Martelella endophytica: one gene and its partner. The protein of the gene in region 2 interacts with the protein of the main gene of each other region in a pairwise test. Links are inferred from orthologs where the notes say so. Each region holds a gene or a part of one and is shown on either strand. Other genes may lie near its edges.

Region 1 (3,583 bases), 2.5 Mb from region 2 along the record:
GGTTTGGGCAGGGTTTCCTTGTGGCCATATTTGCCGACGACGAAGGCCATGTTGACCGCGTAGTCGGCGGGAATGCCGTAATGCTCCGCGATCCTGTCCTTGTGGATGCCGGCCATGCCATGGGTCTCGTAACCCATCAGCTTGGCCTGCAGGGCCGCCGCCATCCAGGCCGCACCGCTGTCGAAGGCATGCGTTGCGTTGTCGACAAGAGTGCCGTCCCGGCTTTTCCGCTTGGCGTGTGAAATGACGAAGACCAGTGCCGAGGCATTTCCCGCCCAGACCTGGTTGCCATCCATCAGCAGCCCGACGGCATCATCGAAGCCATCCGTACCGCGCAGCGCATAGACGAACCGCCATGGCTGGCCGTTGCCCGAAGAGGGCGCCCAATGGGCGGCATCGAGGATGGTGAGAAAGTCCGCTTTCGGCATGGGCTGGCCATCAAAGGCGCGCGGCGCCCAGCGGTTCAGAAACAGCGGGTCGATCGGATATTCGGAATGGCGGTGGTTGGAGTCGGTCATGAAAAATGCCTTTGCGCAATGAAAGCGAGACAGGGCCGGCGCACCGGGCGGCGCCATTCTGCAGGAAAGTGACCCGCCAGATATAGGCCTCCAGCGTAAAGGCGCCAAGCTTTGCCGAGACGGTTCCGCCAGCAATGAAACAAGAAAGGCGGCATCGCGAGATGCCGCCTTCCTGAATATTCATCGGTGCGGTGCCCGTCAGATATCGAGGTTTGCGACCGAAAGCGCGTTGTCCTGGATGAAGTCGCGGCGCGGTTCCACCTCGTCGCCCATCAGGCGGGAGAACAGCCCGTCGGCGCTGGTGGCATCGGCGACCTTGACCTGCAGCAGCGAGCGGACATTCGGGTCCATCGTGGTCTCCCAAAGCTGCTCGGCATTCATCTCGCCAAGGCCCTTGTAGCGCTGCATGGTCAGGCCGCGACGGCCGGCCTCGAACACGGCTTCCAGCATGGCGCGGGGGCCGAAGATGGTGAGGTCGCCATTCTTGCGCTTCAGCAGCGGCGGCTTTTCGTAAACGTCGTGAAGGCGCTTCTGCATCTGGTCGATGTAGCGTGCATCGGCCGAGCCGATCAGGCTCATGTCGATATTGGCGACTTCCTTGACGCCGCGCACCGTGCGCTCGAAGCGCAGGCCGCCATCGTCGCGGACAAAGCCTTCCCAGCCGCGCTCGGTCTCTTCCGCAATCATATCGAGGCGGGCCGCGATGTCGGCGGCAAGGCGCTCGGCCTCGGCCTGATCGGAAACCCTGTCGGCATTGAGCGCGCCGGCAATCGCCGCCTGTTCGACCACGTGGCGGTCATAGCGGGAATGGATGCCTTCCATGAGGTTGCGCATGCGGATCGCATCGATGATCACCTGGCGGAGATCCTGCCCGGTGCGGACCTCGCCGGTGTGCAGATGCAGGCCGGCTTCTTCCAGGCCCTGCTCGACGAGGTAATCCTCGAGCGCCTGCTCATGCTTCAGATACTGCACCGACTTGCCGCGCGTCACCTTGTAGAGCGGCGGCTGGGCGATATAGAGGTGGCCGCGCTCGATCAGCTCCGGCATCTGCCGGAAGAAGAAGGTGAGCAGCAGCGTGCGGATGTGGGCGCCGTCGACGTCAGCATCGGTCATGATGATGATCTTGTGGTAGCGCAGCTTGTCCGGATTGTACTCGTCCTTGCCGATGCCGGTTCCAAGTGCTGTGATCAGCGTGCCGATTTCCTGGCTCGACAGCATCTTGTCGAAGCGGGCACGCTCGACGTTCAGGATCTTGCCGCGCAGCGGCAGGATCGCCTGGGTCTCACGCGAACGGCCCTGCTTGGCCGAACCGCCAGCGGAATCGCCCTCCACCAGGATCAGTTCGGATTTCGCGGGGTCACGGTTGGAGCAGTCGGCGAGCTTGCCGGGAAGCGAGGCGATATCAAGCGCGCCCTTGCGGCGCGTAAGTTCGCGGGCGCGGCGCGCGGCCTCGCGGGCCGACGCCGCCTCGGCGATCTTGGTGACCAGCACGCGGGCTTCGTTCGGATGTTCCTCCAGCCACTGGCCGAGCGCATCGTTGACGCAGCTTTCGACGACGGGGCGGACTTCCGAGGACACCAGCTTGTCCTTGGTCTGCGAGGAGAACTTCGGATCCGGCACCTTCACCGAAAGCACGGCGGTCAGGCCCTCGCGGCAGTCTTCGCCGGAAAGCGTCACCTTCTCGCGCTTCAGGATGCCGGAGGTGTCGGCATAGCTGATCATCTGCCGGGTGAGCGCGCCGCGGAAACCGGCCATATGGGTGCCGCCGTCGCGCTGCGGGATGTTGTTGGTAAAGCAGAGCACGTTCTCGTGGTAGCTGTCGTTCCACCACATCGACACCTCAACGGTGATGCCGTCCTTTTCGGTCGAGATATAGACCGGATCGGCAATCAGCGGCTTCTTCGAACGGTCGAGATAGGCGACGAAGGCGGCGAGGCCACCGTCATAGTGCATCTCCTTCGACACCGGCTCGGCATGGCGGTTGTCGGTCAGCAGAATGCGCACGCCCGAGTTCAGGAAGGCAAGCTCGTGCAGGCGCTTTTCCAGCGTGTCATAGTCGAAATCGACCATGGTGAAGGTTTCGGAACTCGGCAGGAAGGTGATTTCCGTGCCGGAACGGCCTTCCGCATCGCCGATCACTTCAAGCGGCTTGTCGGCAACGCCGTGGGTGAAGGAGATCTCGTGGAGCTTGCCATTGCGCTTGATGCGCACCTTGAGCCAGACCGAGAGCGCATTGACCACCGAGACGCCGACGCCGTGCAGGCCGCCGGAGACCTTGTAGGAATTCTGGTCGAACTTGCCGCCCGCATGGAGCTGGGTCATGATGACTTCGGCAGCGGAAACGCCTTCGCCGGTGTGGATATCCGTCGGAATGCCGCGGCCGTTGTCGGTCACGGTGACGGAGCCATCCGGATTGAGCGTGACGGTGACGATGTCGGCATGGCCGGCCAGCGCCTCGTCGATCGCGTTGTCGACCACCTCGTAGACCATGTGATGCAGGCCCGAACCGTCATCCGTGTCGCCGATATACATGCCCGGCCGCTTGCGCACGGCATCAAGGCCCTTCAGAACCTTGATCGAATCGGCGCCGTATTCGGCAGGAAGGCCGACAGCAGTTTCTGGAGTATCGCTCATCAACAGGTCTTTCCGAATTTGTCAGGGGCGCGGCTAGCGCGGTCAAAACGCCGCCGAATCACTGCTTTTTCAAACGCAGAGCTTAGGTGAAAAGCCGTTTTCACTCAAATCGCCGGGACCCCTTTTAGCGTCAAATTGGGGATAAACCTAGCCCGTTTCAATGGTTGCGCTCAAGGCCGCCGCGGGTGGGGCGGCCAGGCGGCGGCCTGCAGCAGGTTTTCGCTTGAAACCTCTTGTGATTTCAAAATGATAGTGCCCTGGCTGTTCAGAACACCAGTGAACGGTGCACCGCCGCGCCGGCGAAGGCGCCATCGGCGACCGCCAGTGCCACCGAATGCGGCATCCGCGCGACATCGCCGGCCGCGAAGGCACCGGCGATACTGGTCTCCTTCATCGGGTCGGTTGCGATCTGCAGACCGAGCATGGTCTCT
Region 2 (3,901 bases):
TGGCCGAGATCGCGCCGGGGCCGGCGATCAGCGGCATGGCAAGGGGAAAAGCCGCGAGATTGGCGATGTGATCCTTGGTCACGGCGGTTTCTGTCGTCTTTTCCTTTCGCTCCTGGCGCTTTTCGAAGATCATTTCGCAGCCGATCCAGAACAGCAGCAGACCGCCGGCGATGCGGAAGGCGCTCATCGAGATGCCGAGTGCGCCGAGAATGTCGTCGCCGAAAAGGCCGAAGGCGATCAGCAGACAGAATGTGATGATCGTGCCGCGGATGGCGACGCTGCGGCGTTCGTCGCGCGTCATGCCGGCGGTCAGCGCCAGGAAGATCGGCACCATGCCAGGCGGATCCGTGGTCACCATCAGCGTGGTGAAGCCGTTGATCCAGGCCGAAAAGTCAATCATGTGCGCTCCCACTTCGGTCTCTCGTCTGGCAGGGCGGCAACCGCTCTCATGCGCTGATGGCCTCCGATCTCACCGCTTAAGGGTAGCAATCGGCCGGGTTTTACCACCCTGCCATAACTTCGCCCCCGAATACGAATAAATTATGAGGGAAAACAGGGCGTATCGCGGGCCCAAGCGCCGATAAATTGGCGTCGGCAGACGGTTTCGGCTATAAAAACGCCATATGATTCTAGATTTGAGATCGTGATTTGACAGATCAAACGACACCATCGGGCGGGGGCCTCCCGCCGGGCATCGAGCCCATCTCCATCATGGAGGAAATGCAGCGTTCCTATCTCGATTACGCGATGAGCGTGATCGTCAGCCGCGCGCTGCCGGATGTACGTGACGGGCTGAAGCCGGTGCACCGGCGCATCCTCTACGGCATGTCGGAGCTCGGCGTCGACTGGAACAAGAAATACATGAAGTGCGCCCGTATCACCGGTGACGTCATGGGTAAGTTCCATCCCCATGGCAATTCGGCGATCTACGATGCGCTGGCGCGTATGGCGCAGGACTGGTCGTTGCGCCTGCCGCTGATCGACGGGCAGGGCAATTTCGGCTCCGTCGACGGCGATCCGCCGGCGGCCGAACGCTACACCGAGTGCCGGCTGCAGAAGGTCGCGCACACCATGCTCGACGATCTCGACAAGGAGACCGTCGATTTCCGCGAGAACTATGACGGCACGCTGTCAGAGCCGGTTGTGCTGCCGGCGAAGTTCCCGAACCTCCTGGTCAATGGCGCGGGCGGCATCGCCGTCGGCATGGCGACCAACATCCCGACGCACAACCTGTCGGAAGTGATCGACGGCTGCATCGCGGTGATGGACAATCCGGCGATCGAACTGCCGGAGCTGATGCAGATCATTCCGGGCCCGGATTTCCCGACCGGTGCCCAGATCCTCGGCCGCGCCGGCATCAAGTCCGCCTATGAGACTGGCCGTGGCTCGGTCATCATGCGCGGCCGCGCCACCATCGAGCCGATGCGCGGCGATCGCGAGCAGATCATCATCACCGAAATTCCCTACCAGGTGAACAAGGCGACGATGATCGAGAAGATGGCCGATCTGGTGCGCGAAAAGCGCATCGAGGGCATCTCCGACCTGCGCGACGAGTCGGACCGCGAGGGCTACCGCGTCGTCATCGAGCTGAAGCGCGATGCCAATGCCGACGTCATCCTCAACCAGCTTTACCGTTACACGCCGCTGCAGACCTCGTTTGGCTGCAACATGGTGGCGCTGAACGGCGGCAAGCCGGAGCAGATGACGCTGCTCGACATCCTGAGGGCCTTCGTCGCCTTCCGCGAGAGTGTCGTCAGCCGCCGCACCAAATACCTGCTCAAGAAGGCACGCGACCGGGCCCATGTGCTCGTCGGTCTTGCCATCGCCGTCGCCAATATCGACGAGATCATCAACCTGATCCGCCGTGCGCCCGATCCGGCGACCGCGCGCGAACAGCTGATGGAGCGCCACTGGCCGGCGCAGGATGTCGAGGCGCTGATCCTGCTGATCGATGACCCGCGTCACAAGATCCACGAGGACGGCACCTACCAGCTTTCCGAGGAACAGGCCCGCGCCATCCTCGAACTGCGCCTGTCGCGCCTGACGGCCCTTGGCCGTGATGAAATCGGAGACGAGCTGAACAAGATCGGCGACGAGATCAAGTCCTACCTCGAAATCCTGTCTTCGCGCCTGAGGATCCAGGAGCTAATCAAGGAAGAGCTGATCGCGGTGCGCGACGAGTTCGGCACGCCTCGGCGCACCGAGATCCTCGAAGGTGGTCCGGACATGGACGACGAGGATCTGATCGCCCGCGAGGACATGGTCGTCACCGTGTCGCGCAACGGCTACATCAAGCGCGTTCCGCTGACCACCTACCGGGCCCAGCGCCGCGGCGGCAAGGGCCGCTCCGGCATGTCGATCCGCGATGAGGATTTCGTCACCCGCCTGTTCGTGGCCAATACCCACACGCCGGTGCTGTTCTTCTCCTCGCGTGGCATCGTCTACAAGGAGAAGGTCTGGCGCCTGCCGATCGGCACGCCGCAATCGCGCGGCAAGGCGCTGATCAACATGCTGCCGCTCCAGCAGGGCGAGGCGATCACCTCCATTCTGGCGCTGCCGGAGGATGAGGACAGCTGGGCCGAGCTCGACGTGATGTTCGCCACCACACGCGGAACCGTGCGCCGCAACAAGCTCTCGGACTTCGTGCAGGTGAACCGCAACGGCAAGATCGCGATGAAGCTCGACGACGAGAACGATCGCATCCTGTCGGTCTGGACCTGTACGCCGGATGACGACGTGCTGCTGACAACCGCCATGGGCCAGGCGATCCGCTTCCCGGTTCCGGCGATCCGCGTCTTTGCGGGGCGCAATTCGATCGGCGTGCGCGGCATCGGTCTGGCGGAAGGCGACGAGGTCATCTCGATGACCATCGTCAGCCATGTGGATGCCGAGCCGTGGGAACGCGCCGCCTATCTGAAGCGTGCGGCACTTGAACGTCGCGCCGAAACCGGGGAGGGCGAGGATATCGCGCTTGTCGGCGAGGAGGTGACGGAAGAGGGTGTGCTGAGCGATGACCGCTACGAGGAACTGAAGTTCCGCGAGCAGTTCATCCTGACCGTCACGGAAAAGGGTTTCGGCAAGCGCTCGTCGTCCTATGACTTCCGCATTTCCGGTCGTGGCGGCAAGGGCATCCGCGCCACCGATACGTCGAAGACCGACGAAATCGGCAAGCTGATTGCCGCCTTCCCGGTTCTCGACGGCGACCAGATCATGCTGGTGACCAATGCCGGTCAGCTGATCCGGGTGCCCGTCTACGACATCCGCATCGCCAGCCGCACCGCCAAGGGCGTCACCGTGTTCAAGACCGGTGCTGATGAGAAGGTCGTCTCGGTCGAGGTCATCAGCGAGCCGGACGATGACGAAGTCATCGAAGGGGCCGTTGAAGACGGTGAAGCGCCGGCTGCCGAAGGCAATGCTCCGGAAGGCGGCGCTGCCGGAGAGACAGACGGCGAGGCGTGATCCTCGATCGGATAGAAACAAAGCAAAGCCGGGCCTGTGGTCCGGCTTTTGCGTGAATCAAGACATGTCAGGGAGGAGACGACGTGAAACAGGATTCTGCTGCGAAGTTCGATCAGTCGCGGGCCGGCGAATATGCGCGCCAGAGCCGCATCGGCCTTGCCGGCTATGACGCCTGCCACGAGCTATCGGCCTGCATGCTTGCGGCAGCGATCGGCGAGGGGCGTCCGGCGCAGGTGCTGGTGGTCGGCGCCGGCGGAACGGCGGGCGAGATCGTGACCGCCGCCCGGCTGGAGCCGCAATGGCGCTTCCTGGCCGTCGATCCTTCCGAACCGATGCTGGAACTCGCGCGCACGCATATCGCCGAGGCCTCGCTGTCAGAGCGTGTCGAAACCGTGCTCGGGTCTGTTACCGACCTCGCGCCTGAGGCGAATTTTGACGCGGC

What was found. The genes of interacting proteins can lie anywhere in the genome.
Region 1: the proteins of gyrA (region 2) and gyrB interact in binary tests that used the Escherichia coli proteins (3 or more experiments, as listed by UniProt). The link is inferred for Martelella endophytica from one-to-one orthologs.

What each region holds. Positions count from the first base shown.
Region 1 is NZ_CP010803.1:1,089,108-1,092,690, reverse strand. The notes cover bases 435-3,501. They hold gyrB (DNA topoisomerase (ATP-hydrolyzing) subunit B), read right to left. Parts: upstream 3,153-3,501; coding sequence 717-3,152; downstream 435-716. Other genes in these bases: TM49_RS04995 (NAD(P)/FAD-dependent oxidoreductase), read right to left, coding at 3,418-3,501; TM49_RS05005 (nitroreductase family protein), read right to left, coding at 435-518. Outside these bases: more of TM49_RS05005, read right to left, coding at 1-434; more of TM49_RS04995, read right to left, coding at 3,502-3,583. UniProt on the Escherichia coli protein: DNA gyrase negatively supercoils closed circular double-stranded DNA in an ATP-dependent manner to maintain chromosomes in an underwound state.
Region 2 is NZ_CP010803.1:3,571,930-3,575,830, reverse strand. The notes cover bases 275-3,659. They hold gyrA (DNA gyrase subunit A), read left to right. Parts: upstream 275-648; coding sequence 649-3,459; downstream 3,460-3,659. Other genes in these bases: TM49_RS16390 (class I SAM-dependent methyltransferase), read left to right, coding at 3,543-3,659; TM49_RS16400 (MarC family protein), read right to left, coding at 275-400. Outside these bases: more of TM49_RS16400, read right to left, coding at 1-274; more of TM49_RS16390, read left to right, coding at 3,660-3,901. UniProt on the Escherichia coli protein: A type II topoisomerase that negatively supercoils closed circular double-stranded (ds) DNA in an ATP-dependent manner to maintain chromosomes in an underwound state.